One region of the Evansella cellulosilytica DSM 2522 genome, then DNA from elsewhere that is predicted to be linked to it. Evidence: riboswitches for the same ligand, from Rfam matches in the RefSeq annotation. Region 1 holds a riboswitch; each other region holds the start of a gene.
The links. A riboswitch is a leader RNA that binds a small molecule or an ion and turns the genes downstream of it on or off. The one in region 1 is predicted to bind cyclic di-GMP.
Positions count from the first base shown of each region.

Region 2: another riboswitch for cyclic di-GMP. It lies ahead of BCELL_RS20880 (EAL domain-containing protein); the one in region 1 lies ahead of BCELL_RS21965 (anti-repressor SinI family protein).
Region 3: another riboswitch for cyclic di-GMP. It lies ahead of BCELL_RS11775 (hypothetical protein); the one in region 1 lies ahead of BCELL_RS21965 (anti-repressor SinI family protein).
Region 4: another riboswitch for cyclic di-GMP. It lies ahead of BCELL_RS14840 (sensor domain-containing protein); the one in region 1 lies ahead of BCELL_RS21965 (anti-repressor SinI family protein).

Region 1 covers NC_014829.1:852,270-856,474, reverse strand. Annotated here, with positions in the region: gene BCELL_RS03855 (alpha/beta hydrolase) at 1-258, opposite strand, end outside; gene BCELL_RS03850 (methyl-accepting chemotaxis protein) at 497-2,023, shown strand; gene BCELL_RS21965 (anti-repressor SinI family protein) at 2,157-2,285, opposite strand; cyclic di-GMP riboswitch class I at 2,328-2,420, opposite strand; gene BCELL_RS03845 (response regulator transcription factor) at 2,630-3,340, opposite strand; gene BCELL_RS03840 (ATP-binding protein) at 3,364-4,205, opposite strand, start outside.
Region 2 covers NC_014829.1:4,572,058-4,576,262, forward strand. Annotated here, with positions in the region: gene BCELL_RS20880 (EAL domain-containing protein) at 1-2,449, opposite strand, end outside; cyclic di-GMP riboswitch class I at 2,555-2,634, opposite strand; gene BCELL_RS20885 (CapA family protein) at 2,759-3,904, opposite strand; gene BCELL_RS20890 (glycerophosphodiester phosphodiesterase) at 3,923-4,205, opposite strand, start outside.
Region 3 covers NC_014829.1:2,573,233-2,577,437, forward strand. Annotated here, with positions in the region: gene BCELL_RS11765 (phospholipase D-like domain-containing protein) at 1-235, shown strand, start outside; gene pepV (dipeptidase PepV) at 416-1,828, shown strand; gene BCELL_RS11775 (hypothetical protein) at 1,902-2,228, opposite strand; cyclic di-GMP riboswitch class I at 2,261-2,346, opposite strand; gene BCELL_RS11780 (hypothetical protein) at 2,453-2,647, opposite strand; gene BCELL_RS11785 (DUF1292 domain-containing protein) at 3,252-3,518, opposite strand; gene BCELL_RS11790 (YqeG family HAD IIIA-type phosphatase) at 3,693-4,175, shown strand.
Region 4 covers NC_014829.1:3,190,099-3,194,303, forward strand. Annotated here, with positions in the region: gene BCELL_RS14830 (thioredoxin family protein) at 1-139, opposite strand, end outside; gene BCELL_RS14835 (disulfide oxidoreductase) at 136-579, opposite strand; gene BCELL_RS14840 (sensor domain-containing protein) at 726-2,549, opposite strand; cyclic di-GMP riboswitch class II at 2,678-2,761, opposite strand; gene BCELL_RS14845 (thioredoxin family protein) at 3,103-3,324, shown strand; gene BCELL_RS14850 (KTSC domain-containing protein) at 3,402-3,614, shown strand; gene BCELL_RS14855 (putative bifunctional diguanylate cyclase/phosphodiesterase) at 3,979-4,205, opposite strand, start outside.

The sequences.
Region 1 (4,205 bases):
TGCTGCTTGATCAACGAAATCTTTTAATTCCTTCGTTCGGTTTATTAAATCTTCTTCATCGAATACTCCTTCTGCAAGTCTTCGAAAAAAACGATTCATGCCGTTCTCATCGACATTACCCCTTACACTTAATACAGCAGCACCAGGGTCAATCATTTCCGAAATTGGTATCAAATCATGTTCATCTCCGCCAGTACCATGTAATAGTAACAAAGTGTTCTGATTACCAGCTTCTCCTTTTTTAAACACATGTTTCATTGACATTTGATTAGCCGCCTCCATTTTCTCCAATCATCTTACTATAAAAAAGTAAGTAATAATATTATATAATAATGAAATTATTCAATTCAAATGTAACGCTCTTCGATAACCTTTGCACTCGCCTAAAAATCTACATAATTCGACAAAATAGTTGTCTCATATTACTGCAGCAACTATAATAAAAATAGCGTTTACAACTAGTTTTACTATCACTTTTCATCAGGAGGATTCTAATATGAAAAAAAGAAAGCATCTGATAATGCTTTACATTACGGCCTTTATCTTTTTTCTTTCCATTGCTGTTCATGTATTACACCGTCATTTCCACTTTTTAGAAGGGTATTTCTTGTCTCACCACAATCATTCATCACATAGTTTTTCTATTCCTTTAAATATTTTAGTAGTTATTCCTTTTATTTTCTTATTAACTAGCGTAATTTTATATTATAAGAATAAAGAGCATCAGCAAATTTCGTTATTCATTATGCTCTCATTAACATTGAGTAGCATATCACTTATTGCTGGTGGTGATGGTTTAGTTGAATACCATTTCTCGATTTTTATGGTGTTAGCTGTGTTAGCATACTACGAAAGCATTCGTTTAATTATTTTCAGTACTATTATTTTTGCTATTCAGCACTTTGGCGGATACCTTGTTGCACCTGAGTTGATTACCGGCACAGCTGATTATCCTTTTAGTCTTTTGCTCATTCATGCTGTATTTTTAATATTTACAAGTAGTGTTCTTATCATCCAAATTAATATTAGAAATCAATATGTAAAAGAATTAACGAAAAAGGAAGAAGAGCAAAGAGATGTTTTAGAGAAGGTTACGACTAAATTAACAAGTACATCAAAGGACGTTTTACAAAGCATTGAACAACTAAACTTAGGTGTAAAGGAATCAGTTGCTGCTACTGGTGAAATAACAAATTCAATTCATACCATTACCGAAGGGGCTACAGAGCAACTGCAAGTTGCTAGAGTTAGCTATAACTCAATAGAGGACGTTTCTTCTGATATACAACTTATTAGGGAACAAATGAGACGTTCAAAGGACTCTTCAAGTAGCACGCGATCACTTGCACAATCTGGATCAAAAAGTATGATAAATACGGAGGGCCAAATGAAGGACATTTCAAATGCAGTACAACAAATGAACGAAGTTGTCGATCGACTACAAGAGCGTTCTTCCAAAATTCAGCAATCGGTCACTTATATGTCTGACATTGCAGAGCAAACAAATCTATTAGCTCTCAATGCAGCTATCGAAGCTGCCCGAGCTGGTGAATCAGGAAGAGGCTTTGCTGTAGTTGCAGATGAAGTTAGAAAGTTAGCCGATCAATCTGGTCATTATGCTCACCATGTTGCGAGCATTATAGAAGATTTATTAAAGGAAACGCAAGAGATTAGTATCGTTATGTCCGAAACGACGCAACAAGTAATGGAAGGTGCAGACCAATTATCATCTACAGGTGAGGTCTTTGAAAAAATCGTTGCTCAAACGGAAGTCGTCCACCATGATATAGGCGCTTCCTTTAAAATGTGTCAATCAATAGTAGAGAAAGTAGAAACGCTAAAAGCATCCATCAATGAAATGACAGATGTTTCAGAAGAATATAAAGCGAGTTCGGAGAATATGTCTGCTACAGCTGAAGAACAATTAGCAACGTATGAGAATTTTACCGACACGACTACACAATTAAAAGATATGATGGAAGAACTCGATGCCATTGTTGCTAGCTTTACAAAAAAAACTTAAATACTCATGAAAAAATGAGGGGACTTAAAGGTAAAATCAACCTTTGAGTCCCCTCTTACACATCATATAAAATACATATTATAAACAATATTAATGCCTGAAACGACCGATTACATAGTAGGAATGATTATTTTCAACTATGTACTTTTTTTTCATAGCTTTTTTTCGCCAAAAATATTCTAATATCTTTTGGCGTTAACCCCAAATCTCTCGCTTCCTTCAATAAACCTTTCCACTCCTCATCTACTGCCACCATCTTCATGTTCCCCAAAAACATCAAACCCCTTTCCGATAATCTTGCCTACTAGGTAACCCGGCTATCATAGACATTAAACATTTAGCCCTTAGATCCGTAGTTTTGCGCCTCTACTTTTCAATAGATTTGCCTTTATCTGGTAGGAGTTTTTAGTTTACCTGCAACAAAAGACTCAAAACTTTTCACCCTATTTTTCTGATTTATCAGATTATAAATCCGATGCCAAACTATTATGAACACCCCCACAGTGTTTTATAGTTCTTATTATCTATCACTATAAATAAAAAAGGTTAAAATGGAGTTAAAATTTTGTATGTTTTTATCTACAATTAATTACAAATTTCCACAAGCTATCCTTTAATGTCCTCGTCAGCAGTACTGAATTTATACCCGAAACCTCTCACCGTTTTAATTAATTTTGGCTTTGATGGATTTTCCTCGATTTTACGACGTAAGTTACTAATATGTACCATGACGGTTTTTAAATCGCCACAATGATCAATGCCCCAAATTTGATCATAGATTTTTTCAGCACTAAACACATGATTTTTGTTTTCAACTAGTAGCATTAAAAGTTGTAGCTCCTTTGTGTATAACGAAACTTTATTCCCTTTATTGAAAACATCATAACTATCTAAATCTATTTCTAGATTTCCACATGAAAAAACACGCTTTGGTTCATTGCGATTTGCATTCATTTTACTACGTCGTAAATTTGCTTTTATTCTTGCTTCAAGCTCCGTAAAATCAAACGGCTTCGTTAAATAATCATCAGCGCCCGCATCTAATCCCTTTACTTTATCTCTTATATCCCTTTTACAACTTAAAAATATAATGGGTGCTTCTGAAAGCATTCTAATTTTTTGACAAATCTCATACCCTTTCATTCCGGGTAAAAGTATGTCTAATAAAACTAGATGGGGATTATTATTTTGTACGATATTAATTCCCTCATAGCCGTCTTTCGCAGTAAAAACTTCATACGAATGCTTTTTTAAGTATAATGCAGTCAATTCTCTAATATCTTCGTCATCCTCAATGATTAACACTTTTTCTTTCATTCTTAACAACCTCCATAAATCAATTAGTCTACGATAGGTAACGAGATACAAAAGATTGCGCCATTTCCCTCTGTACTTTTAACTGATATTTCTCCATTATGGTGATGAATAATTTCTTTTGATATTGCTAGCCCTAGTCCTGTTCCAATCTTTCCATTTATCACTTTTTCTCCTTTAAAAAATCTCTCAAATACAAATGGTAAGTCACTTTCTTTTATTCCATGTCCATTATCCTTAATTTCTATCATAACCTCTTGCCTATCCTTCACCACAACATTAATCCAAATATCGCCGCCTTCATTTGTATGCTTAATCGCATTATAAATGATGTTAGTAAAAACTTGATCCATACGGTCATTATCAATGTCAATTCGTATATCTTGCTCCTCATTACCTGTAAAAACTGGTTTATGGAGTGTAATTTTCCGCCTTGTCACATCCGTTTCAAATTTATCGTACATTTGATTTATCCATTCATGTAAATTGCGTTCCTTTGTCATTAGTGTGATATCACCTGACTCAAGCTTAGAGATATCATATAAATCTTCAATTAATCTATTTAACATATTTACCTTATTCTCGACAGATTTTAAGTAGTGTGCGTCATTCGCTTCAATAATTCCGGCTCTCACTGACTGAATATAGCTCTGTAGAAAAGTGACAGGTGTGCCAAATTCATGTGAAATATTTGATAGCATATGCGTCCTAGCGTTTTGTAATTTAATTAAATCCTCATTCGCTTTCAGCAATTCATCATTTACCTCTTTTAAGGCAACAGTTCTCTCTCTCACTTTCCCTTCTAGTTCGTCGTTTATTTGTAGTAGCCTCTGATTAACATCATCAAGTTCTCTCATTTGCTCTTTTA
Region 2 (4,205 bases), 960 kb from region 1:
ACTCTCTATCTAGTTTCACCTCAGAAATCGGCAATTTTAACAACTGATTTAATGAAGAGAAGCCATTACCAAAATCATCAATGGATACTTTTACACCCATTTCTTGCAATCCATTAAGTGTATGAATAACATCATCCATTTTTTTAATAAATACGCTTTCCGTTATTTCTATTTGTAAATACTGCGCTTCTAGTCCCGATATTGTTAATGCTCTTTTTACCATTTCACTTAAATAGCCATGATAAAAATGCTTTGCCGAGATGTTTACCGCTACTGGTACTTTTTTCAAGCCTGCATCTTGCCATTGTTTATTCTGTTTACAAGCTTGCAATAAGCCCCATTCATCTATTTTTAAAATAAGGCCAGATTCTTCTGCAATTGGAATAAACTTTCCAGGGCTAACATTCCCTAACTCTGGATGGTGCCAACGCATTAAAGCTTCCATTCCAGACATTTCATCCGTTTTTGCATTTACCTTCGGCTGGTAATGAAGCTCAAATTGATTCCGCTCTAATGCTTCTCGTAATCCATTGTTAATCATCATTCTTTCTGAGAAGTCAGCCTTCATCGATTGATCGAAAAATTGTATATAATTTCTTCCTTTTTCTTTCGCATTGTACATGGCCATGTCAGCAAACCTAACAAGTCTATCCAAAGTATCCCCATCTTTCGGGTACATACTAACACCGAAACTTGCTGTTACATAAAGGGACATGTTATTAAGAATGATTGGTTCAGCAAACAATCTTTGCAATTTCCCACCGAATCTTTTTACCTCTTTCTTATCAGCCTCAGTTAACACAATGACAAATTCGTCTCCGCCTAGCCTAAACACTTTTATCTTCTCTTTCTCTAATTTCATCAACTTGTTGGATACAAGCTTCAATAGTTCATCACCAACTTTATGGCCTAACGTGTCGTTGATTTGTTTAAACTGATTTAAATCAACAAACATGACAGCGATTGTTGGTGCTTTTTTGTTTGCCTCAGACTGTAGTAAGCTTTCTAAATACTTTTGAAAATGCTGTCTATTTGGGAGGCCTGTTAACATATCGTAGTACGCTAATTTTTGTAGCTTTTCCTCTGATTTTTGCAGCATCCCCGCTTGCTCTTCTAGCTCCTTATTCATATTGTTTGTTCTTTGAAACATTTGTTTCAGCTTCGTTGACGTATATTTAAAGTTTTCTATTAATAAATCAATTTCCTTCACGTTACTTTGTGGCCAATCAATCGTTTCATTGTCACCAATTTTATTAGGTAATCCTGTCGTTGTTAATGTAAGTTGGTTTAAAGTACTAACCAAATTCCTATTGATCACCCTTGACATTAATAATGCAACTAAGGCAAATATAAGTAAGAATCTAAATTGATCCAAAAAGTCGGTAAAAATTCGCTCTTGCTGATAAGACAATGGCATTTCTACATATATTGTTAGTGGAAGCCCTTCAATAGGCCTTTCGTAAATAAAGCTACCTTTATTCCAATTCATAATGCTTGGCTGCTCATTTTGATTAGCTGGTAGTTTCTGATAATAGCGTTCTGATAAATAGTAAACATCATATTCTGAAAACCAATCAAAATAGTCTCTCATATGAAATTGTTCATTCGTTGACGATAATATGATATTTTTTTCATTTGTTACCACGACATTATATATTTCATCCTGTATGTTTCGTTCTAGCAAGCTACTTAATTGACTTTGCTTCACGGTATCAAATAAAGACAATTTCATCATGTCTTTCGTATTCCATTGCTTAATTTCACTCTCAATACTTCGAGCATTGTTACTCAATAAATGAGAAGTGCTTCTAATAGATGACTCATACGCACTAATGCTATTTATTGCAAAATTAATTAAAAATGGAAAGGTGATAGCAACAATGATGATGTGTAGTATTAAATGCTGTGAGCTAATGTATTGTTTTTTACTGCCCTTTATCCATCTTTCTAATGGTGTATAAGCGAGTATCATATCAGCTATTAATGCATTACAAACACCGCTTAAGATAAGAATTGCCAAATGCACATACAGTAATGTACCAGTAAATTCAGGATAGTAGCTGCTGTACATCATCGCCGTTAATGGCACTCCAATTATAAGCCAAAAGAGACCAACCATTAAAACCATACTGCTTTTTCGTCTAAATAATAAAATAACCCCAATGAAAAAGACTTCTAGTATCATCGTAATCTCAGTTATATGTAACTCATAAAAGAGGAATCCTATAATAAATATGACGATAGCGATTGCTGTCGCTTTAACAAGGCTGAACAACCTGACAATTAATAATAAAAATAAACTAGCAAAGCTCACCGTCATGCCAAAAACTAAGGGAAGATCGAATAATTTAGTTATGAGTGCGCTGAAAGAGAGAAGGAGAAATACAATTACATACTTAAACGACTTACTGAACACTAGATTTTTTGCCTTTTCTTGCTTCAACATCATTCCTCCTCCACTTGTGAATATATTACTCTTGTTCACGAAAACGTTTTCGTTAATAAAAATAGAAAAAACTGCATATAACGTTATAGCAGTTTACTCTAGAATATACTAGGTAACCCGGCTATCATACTATGCTTAGACCCGTGGCTTTGCGTCCTGCACTTTCGCACAGTTTGCCCCAATATTAAATTTATTTTAAAAATTTCCAATTATCGACATAACTCTTCATTTTATTATAGTATGTATTGCCCTCGTTGAAAAGTATTTTCGTTAAAATAGTCTTAGTGCTAAAGTAGGTGTTTCTATTCCTTGCTACTCTTCATCTAAATAAAGCAATGTATGCGCAATCGTTTCTTTAAAAGTCGAACCTGTTATTGGAGAGCCATCTGTAGACTCTAATGGCTTTACACGATAAAGGTCATTCTCTTGTACTACTAACGTAGGAATAATTTCAGGATTTTTTATGCTAACTTCTACATCCTCTCCGTTAGTTATTTTCGTTATCTCCACTGTGCCTATCCCTCCGATATCAGTAAAGTCAAAGTACTGACCTGATAGGAAATTTCCTAAAGAATAAAAAACGATTGTCTCGTTGTCATTTACATCGTTTTCTACAATTTCAATTGGTTGTAGTACGTGTGGGTGGTGACCATAAATAATATCGACTCCAGCTTCTGATAATGTTTGTGCTAGTTGCCTTTGCTCCTGGTTAGGCTCTCTTTTATATTCATCACCCCAATGCATGTGTACAACGACGACGTCTGTTTTTTCTTTCAAATTAGCTACGTCAGATACGATTCTGTTTGGCTCAATTAAAGCAACTACGTCCGGGTGATTTTGCGGGATAGGAATCCCGTTTGTACCATATGTATAGGCAAGTACACCTACCGATATCCCATCCATTTCTACTATGCGGTCCGTTTCTCTATCTTCCGTATTTCGATAAACACCAACATAATCCATCTCAATCTCATCGTAAAAGTTCAGTGCACTATTTACCGCCTTCATTCCCCGATCTAACGTATGGTTATTCGCACCGATCACCATGTCGACTCCCACGTCTTGTAAGTTTTCTACTATTTCTTGCGGGCTATTAAAGGCTGGGTAAGAGGATAAACCGATTTCCACTCCTCCTGGCATCGATTCTTGGTTTGCCATTAAAAAATCCGGTTTCTCTAAAAGGTGGGCAACCTCTTCAAGCATTGGGGAAAAATCGTATTTGCCTTCATCCGTTTCGGCAAGCTCATAAACACGATTATGCAGCAATACATCTCCTATTGCTCCAATTGTCATTTTCTCCTCAACAACGACAGCTCTTTCTATGTTGTCATTTGCAGCGTTTAATAAAGATAGCTCATTTTTTCTTTCTTCAAAATGTTGACCTTCGTATTTTCCTTGTTCTTGACAGCCAAAAAGAATTGCCATCAAAACAAAACTCGCTATTATCCTTTTAGTCATTTTTCCACTCCTTTCTTATCACTTCTTATCACTCAGCTTTCGCTTCACTTTATCAGGATAATTTGTAATAATCCCCGATACCCCCCAATTTAATGCCGTTTCAATTTCGAATTCATCATTTAATGTATAGGGATGAATATATAACTGAAAACTTTTTGCCTTTCGTACATAGTCTTCATTTATTCGTTTAAAATTCGGTCCTACGCCTACCGCATACTTTTTAATCAATTTTAACTGTTGCTCGTCTGTATTTGGTCGTTTTAATAACTGGAATAATGGAATATTGGCGTTTTGTTTGTGG
Region 3 (4,205 bases), 1.7 Mb from region 1:
TGCAAGAAGTAGCTTTCTAAGTACAGAGACGATGGTAGTCATTGATAGCGAGGAGCTTGCAAAAGAAATTGAACAGCAAATTTCAGATAACCATCTTTCTAACAGTTTAAAGGTCAATGAACAAAATGGCTATGTTTCAAGCCTCTCAATTAAAGAAAGTGATGTACCATTCCTAAAGAGAATTATCGTTACCACACTTTCTTTATTTACCCGCTCTTTTGATTTTATGCTTTAGCAAAACATTATCATACGAGTAGTTAATTCAAGATGATCATTAGTAGCCAGCTGCCATACGAGTGGCGGTTGGCTTTTCGTATACCCTTAAAGCCAAAATTTTAAAGTATGAGAAACGAATGCTATAATAATGGAACATAGAAAACCATGAATACATAGATATGAACAGGAGTTGTCGTCATTGAATTTCTACGAGGAAGTAGTCAAACAGAAGGAACAATTACTAAAAGACTTAACAAGGCTCTTGAAAATCGAGAGTACGAAAGATCTATCATCCTCCTCAGAGGGACAACCGATGGGGAAAAATATCGCCGAAGCATTAGATTTAATGTTAACATTATCAACACAACATGGCCTTCATACAGAAAATAATGAAGGGTTTTATGGCTATGCCGAATTAAAGAACTCGGATAACGATGATTATATCGCTATACTTGGACATTTAGATGTTGTCCCTGCAACTGGTGATTGGACTTCTCCACCTTTCGAGCCAACAATTAGAGACGGTAAACTATTTGCTAGAGGGGCAATCGACGATAAAGGTCCGACAATGGCCGCTTTTTATGCCTTAAAGATGTTAAAAGAGCTTAAAATGCCCATGAAACGAAACGTCCGTATCATCTTTGGAACAGATGAAGAAAGTGGGATGAGTTGCTTAAAGAAATACCGTGAAATCGAGCATTCTCCAGTTGCTGGCTTTGCACCTGATGCGACATTCCCAATCATTCATGCTGAAAAAGGCCAAATAAACGCAAGGTGTAACCTGAATTTTGATAACGAAACTGAAAGTATGACATCAAATGACACACTCATTTCTTTTCAAGCTGGTACGAGACCAAACATGGTCCCTGAATCAGCCACTGCTGTTATTAAAGATCACGATCAAGCTATCGAACAACAATTTATTCATTTTTTAGAAAAGCATCAGCTAGAAGGAGAGTACTTTCATCATAGTGGTAACATAACGCTCAACTTAAAAGGCCTTTCTTCTCATAGTATGGAACCACATAAAGGCATTAACGCTGGTATGTATTTAGCACAGTTTCTCACTACTTTGTCCTTAAACAAAAAAGCAAAGGCCTATCTTTCATTCGTTAACTTATTTTTTGAAGATCATTTTGGAAAAAATATTAATATTGATCATGAGGATGATATAACTGGACCATTAACTATAAACCCTGCGATTTTTAGTTTCGAAGAGGGATCGAGTTGTTTTGTACATTTAAATATTCGATACCCTGTATCAGCAAATTTTGATGCAATTGAGCAAAAGCTTTATACGTTACTTGAAAAATACCATTTTTCATTCGGAGACATTCGAAATAAAAATCCTCATCACGTTGATAAAAATACAGCTATGATAAAGTACTTACAAAAGGCTTATGAAGAAGAAACGAGTGAGGAAGCTACCCTACTTTCTAGTGGAGGTAATACGTATGCAAGCCTATTGCCAAACTGTGTTGCATATGGTGCTGTTTTTCCTGGTAAGGTGATGACTGCCCATCAAAAAAATGAGTATATAGAAATTGAAGATCTATTAAAAGCTACGGCAATTTATGCAAGAGCAATATCTTACTTAGCAAATATCGAATAAGAAAAACAGTTCACATCTCTTGCTGTGAACTGTTTTTCCTTCTTCTATTAATATGAGTACAATTCTTTTCTATTTATTCTGATTGCACATATTCTTCCCTAATAACGGCTTTTTGCCACTCTAATTGTTCAGTATTACCTTTATCATCAGATTGTATTTGAAGTTTCATGTTCTCATCTAACGCGGTATCGTTTCTTTTCAAAGTACTTCCCTCCGTTTTTTTATGGGATTTTAACAATTCTCCATGTTGATTTAGTTTTACATCTAAAAATTGACTAATTTCTAGCAACAGTGGGTCATTCATCGTACCTAATCGTTCCTTCGCTTTGTACATTAGCTTCTTTAGAAACACAATATCCCGACTGATACAATATAAAGAATTATTTTTGTCCAAGCCCAAACTACATTACCCCCTTTAATAATAGGAGAATATTCGGTAACTGGCTGGCTTCTTCTAGATGAAGGAAGCCCCTATAGCTTTGCGTCACCAACTTTCGATGGTTTTGCCGTTTCGTATTACTTGTAATTTGGAATTGACCCATAAAATAATAAGAAGAAGGTCTTAGTTCATTATACACAATTATCTAAATATTCCGCAATATAGTGTGTGACTTTTTTTATTAACTAAATCTTTCTTTTTGATAACTCCTCCGTTATGTATAACAATTCAGATTTAATTTCCGCCGCTCTTTCAAACTCAAAAGCATTTCTAGCAAACTTTAGTTCCTCTACTAAAAGGTTATAACGTACTTTTAAGTCTTCATTTGTTTTCTCTGATAGATGAATCATTTTTTTTAAGCTTGGGTCTACTTTATACATCTCTATTCCCCTCTCCATCTACTTTAACAGCATCTCATGCATCATCTTTTCTAATTGCTTATATCTTCCATATTCGACAAACATTGACCGAATCCTTCAATAACTTGCTTTTTGTTATATTATTAAAACATACAAACTCTAGCCAACGTTTAAAATGTTTGTCAACAAAAAAGGGAACAGACTAATGACATAAATACATTACTCTGTTCCCCAGTATAATTTTAGCTTTGTTATTTATTCGCAGCTTTACATACGTCACATGTTACATTCGCACCACTTATCGAATATGTTGAGATACAGCTAGGACACATCCATTTACCACATGACTTGCATTTTCCCCCACTCGTAGATCTGGAAGCGCTATCAAAATTCATCGTTTCACAGCAAACAACACAGCTCCCCAAATTCACGTCACACCCCCCCTTTCATAAATAAATTAACGAGATCGATTTACTGACCTCTTACCCCTACTAATATTATAACAGGGAAAACGGTTGAACATGTTAAATTCACTGAAATTTCAGTTAAATAATCTTTGAAAATTTGTGAATCATTGAACATACACGTGTTAACATTGTATACAACATGTGCACCAGTTAAACTATTATTCATTATTTTTTTCAGCTGGACTTGCTTCAACTGCAATTTCATATGCTTCTAATATTGCTTCCCGCTCGGTTGGGTCGGTTATTCCTACAAGATATTGAGCGTGGGTATCCTCTTCAATACGCATGAGAAGTGCCTCATAATCACCAGTAATGAGAGCATAAGATTGCCCATCCATCTCAAACAGTGCTTCCACGTTAAAGTCTTTGTGATTTCCCTTATCATCCTCTATTGTAATTTGATCCCGTATATTTTCAAAATCCATGGACTTGCCTCCTTATAATTAGTTAAACTTATCATTTCCTAACAGGTTAAGAATATTGCAAACGAAGTAAACAATTGACTGTTTCGGTAATTGTTATATAAATATTTCCACGATATGGAACGGACATGTTATGATAATCTGTACAAACTATAAAAAAAAGAAAGAGTGAAATACATGCGTTATTTTAAACCTGACTTTTTATTTGAGCATTTTTCTGGCATTACTATCAAATGGCTAAAAGAAAACAACATTACTCATATTTTTTCAGATTTAGATAGCACATTAGCTGCTCATGATCAACATGGTACAAAAGAGTTTGAAGCATGGCTTTCTCAACTAAGAGAAAATAACGTTCAACTTGTTATCCTTTCTAACAATAATCAAAGCCGAGTTGATATTTTTACTGAACCTTATAGAATCGTCGGATATGGAAAAGCAAATAAACCTGCTACAAGTAAAATACAACGTATTATGGATGAAGTAGGTGCTAAATCGGAAACGAGTTTATTTTTAGGAGATCAATTGTTTACAGATGTTTGGTGTGGAAAACGATTAAAGATGATAACAGCACTTGTCCATCCAATAGAACCGGAGCATGAGCCATGGAACGTATCTTTAAAACGAAAAGCAGAATCGGTCATTCGCCGTGGTTGGTGATTATTTTACATTAAGAAAGACGCAACAGGA
Region 4 (4,205 bases), 2.3 Mb from region 1:
GATTTAATGTCTCACGATGTAATTGATCCTTACCAAAAGGATTACCTTCCGATTGCTGTTTATTTTGCTGAGATGTAACGAAAGCTAATGCAGCAAAAATAATGACAATAATTAATCCGAAAATGATAACCTTTTTCACTTTTCCCCTCTCCTCTCTGTAACAATCACGTAAACCATAATAATTGAAATGGAAAGAAAGGCGATTAGTGCTAGAAAAGGAATTGTGATGAATCCAAACCAATTAATATATAAATAATTGCATGGGATAATCCCACACCCTTCAGCAGTCTCACTTAACGCTGGTATTCTTTCTAGCATTACATGGTAAATAGAGAAGCTTAAGCCGATTAAACTAATAGGCAACGTATAGTAAGCCTGTTTCGAATCCTTCTTTATTGCTGCAATTGCTAGTGTTATTGCTAAAGGATACATAAATATCCTTTGCACCCAACAAAGTTCACAAGGAATAAAGTTTTCAATTTCAGAAAAGTATAAAGACCCGAGGGTTGCTATTAATGCTATCCCCCATGCAAGAAGCATAGCATATTCAATTTTCTTTTGTTTTGCTGTTATCGCCATAACATTTTCCTCTTTCCATAGTATTATGCAATTTGGATTGAGCGATTATACTATAAACTGATATTGGGTTTGAAGTCAAAAAATACGCTTTCTACCTTATACATCAGTATAACAATATAGAGAAAATGTTAATAGGTTACATGGTCCTATACGTTTAGTTTCATTGACGGACTAGTTGACTCTATATATTTTGTTACAGCTTCTGGTGGAAGCGGTTGGCTATACAAAAATCCTTGCATTTCATCGCAGCTTAACTTATTTAAAAATGCAACCATTTCAGACGTTTCTACTCCTTCAGCAATGACTCTCAGCTTCATATTGTGTGCTAATTGAATGATAGAAGTCACGATTGCTTGATCATTAGTATTATCAACTACCTCTTTAATAAATGATTGATCTATTTTTAACGTATCTATCGGAAATCTACGTAAATAACTTAATGAAGAATAGCCCGTACCAAAGTCATCGATAGAGATACTGACTCCAAATTGCTTTAGACGATACAACGTTTTAAGACATTCATCACGATTATAAAGTAAATCATTTTCCGTTATTTCCAAGTCTAACAGTTTTGGAGACAGGCCTGTTTTATCTAAAGTATTTTTTACTTTACTAACAAAATCTGGTCTCTGAAATTGCTGGGGTGAAATATTTATACCTATCCTTAGTTCATGACCTTCATTATTCCATTTCTTCGCTTGAATACAAGCTTTTTCAAGTACCCAATCCCCGATTTGGTTAATTAATCCTGTTTCTTCAGCAATTGGAATAAATTTGTAAGGAGAAACCTTTCCTAACTGTTCATCGTTCCACCTTAAAAGTGCTTCTACTCCGATCACTTTGTTTTCTTTTAAATCAATTTGAGGATGATAATATAGCTCAAAGTTTTCTTGCTCCATAGCAATTCTTAATCTTTTTTCCATAAGTAATTTTTCGTCATGCTCTGTTCGAATTGACGATTGATACCATTGAAAATCACCCTTACCTAACTCTTTAGCGTAGTGCATAGCCATTTCCGCTTGTTGAATTATTTGGTCATAAGTGACTCCTATGACAGGAAAATACGAGATTCCTATACTAGCTGTGATGTATAGTTCATTTCCTTTTACATGAAATGGTGATTCAAAGGCTAGTAATATTTCTTGAGCCAACTCTTGTACTTCCTCTTTAGACTTTGGAGAATGAAATAATACGGAAAATTCGTCTCCCCCATAACGATATATTTGCACTTTTTTATGTTGGATACTACTTAACGTTTGAGAGATAGATTGTATTAGTTTGTCTCCAGTAAAATGCCCTAAAGTGTCGTTATAAAACTTAAAACGATCTAAATCAAAGAAAAGAATGGCAAAAGGAAATTTCTCTGCATGCTTCATTTCAATTCTTGATCTGACATCTCTTTCAAATTTATCTCTATTTGGTAACCCTGTAAGAGTATCTACTGCTCCTAATTCCTTTATTACTTTTTCTGCCTGCTTTAAACGTGTAACATCTCGATGCATGATGAGAAATATATCGCTTTCCTGATTTGATTTTATTAAAGGCATTATTTGTGTCTTTAATATAAGCGGATTTCCACTTTTCTTTAAGGGAATCATTTCAAAGGAAGTGATTTTTTGTGATGCTAGTGTGTTACTAAACAATTCCCGTTCTTTAAATGAACGGTGTTGTAATGATAAATAGTTCACACCTATTAGTTCACTTTCTGAATAATCTAAAAGATCACAAAATTCTTCACTAACATATGTAATTGCACCCGTATCATTAACAAGTACGATCAATGCTGTCGTTTCTAATGCAATTTTAAATCTACTTATTAATTGTTCATATTGTTGATCTAGTGCTTGATCACTTTCAATGCTTGGCTGTTTTTCTTGACCCCAAACATGTGAAAACCATTTAGGCAAGTGAGAATGGTAATTTTTTTCTATAGTCTTCTTCTCTATTGAAGGTAACTTATTTATTTCCATTCTGTTCCTCCTTGAATTATCATTATTCATCCATGATTAGTTTGGGATAATCCCTCGTTTTGTACTGAAATATATTCCAGTATACAAAACTAACATTATTAAGTTGTATCAATATTAAAAACCGACCTAAATAACAAGGTCGGTTGCACTACTAGCTCCTGTATGTCCAAGTGCCCAAATCAAGACATATATTCTTCGCTACCTTTTAAATTTTTAGCTTAGTTAAAACTGATGATGATTTTACAGCTGATTTCTCACGAAAGGAAGCTGAAGTAATAAACACGGTATGCGAGTATCCTAAACTAATAATCAACTACATTTTACCATGCGCGCATTTCTAGAAAAGATTACTAGTTTAATTGTATTATTTTCTAAAGTAAAAATACAAGCATAATTTTACATTTTTTTTATAAAAAATCGATATTTGCTGAATAATAAAGTTTTCTAAATAGTAACAATTTAGTCACATCACTGTCAAATGATAGCGTTTCCGGTCAAAAACAATGGATTATAATAAAAATAAGAATAGACAAGTGAGGTGAGTGAATTGGAAGTGAAGCTGTTTGTTAGTTCAAACATTAATGGCAAGATCGTTGAGAAAAGGTTGAAGGAAGTCATCAATGATATTGGCTTACATGCTCACGTAGAAATTCACCATCAAGATCCCCCTACTTTAAATGGATTTTACTATACTCCAACACTAGTCGTAAACGATAAAGTTGTATCAAGTGGCAAAGTATTATCAAAACAAGAAATGACCAACTTTTTTTTATAGGCTCGTTTCTTTTCTATTATATCGGGTATCCTATTAGTAAGAGTAATTCCCTAAAGAAAAATTAGAGGGAGGGTATTATGGAAACAGTTGAATTGAACCACGGTAAACTATCTTACATTGAGTATGATGAGACAAATAGGCATCTTCATGTACATTTTAAGAATGGTGAATACGTTATTTATTATGAGGTTTATAAGCTCGATTACGTCGGTTTCTTATCAACAAAGAACTATACAGAGTTTTTTGAGGAAAGAATCGAGCCTCGGTACCCATCTCGAACCATAAGTTAAAATTGTAACTGTCCATAAGTGAGGAGTTTGGCAATAGTTACAATCGCTGTACCAATATAATCAAATACAAAGGTACAAGTTATAAGTGAAGACTTAAAGGGAGACTCAAAAGGTAATTTTCACCTATCGAGTCTCCCTTATGCAATGGTTGGTAGCGTCGCAATCTCTTAAAGGCCACTTAAATGGAGTTCTTATAGTCAGCGGGTGGCGAGTGGACATTGCCACCTGTCTTTATAGACGCTGAAAAAGTTGCTCTTTACTTTTTCAGTGACCTTTTTTTATGTTAATGGCATTGATTTGCACGTTGTGTATAATCAAGAAATAAAACAGACTTATAGTAGCTGGCACATCTTTGAGACTGCCTCTACTCGTTTGCGTGATTTTTGATTAAGTAATTGTTGATTTCCTTTTGCGAGATTGGTTTACTGAAGTAATATCCTTGTAGTTTGTTACACCCCCATCTTCGCAACATATTAAAGTGTTGTTTCGTCTCTATACCTTCTGCTACTATCGTCACACCCAATACTTTTTTTAAGTGAACAATCCACCTTAACAAATGTTTTTGTTTTTCGTCACCGTTATCAGTTTTTT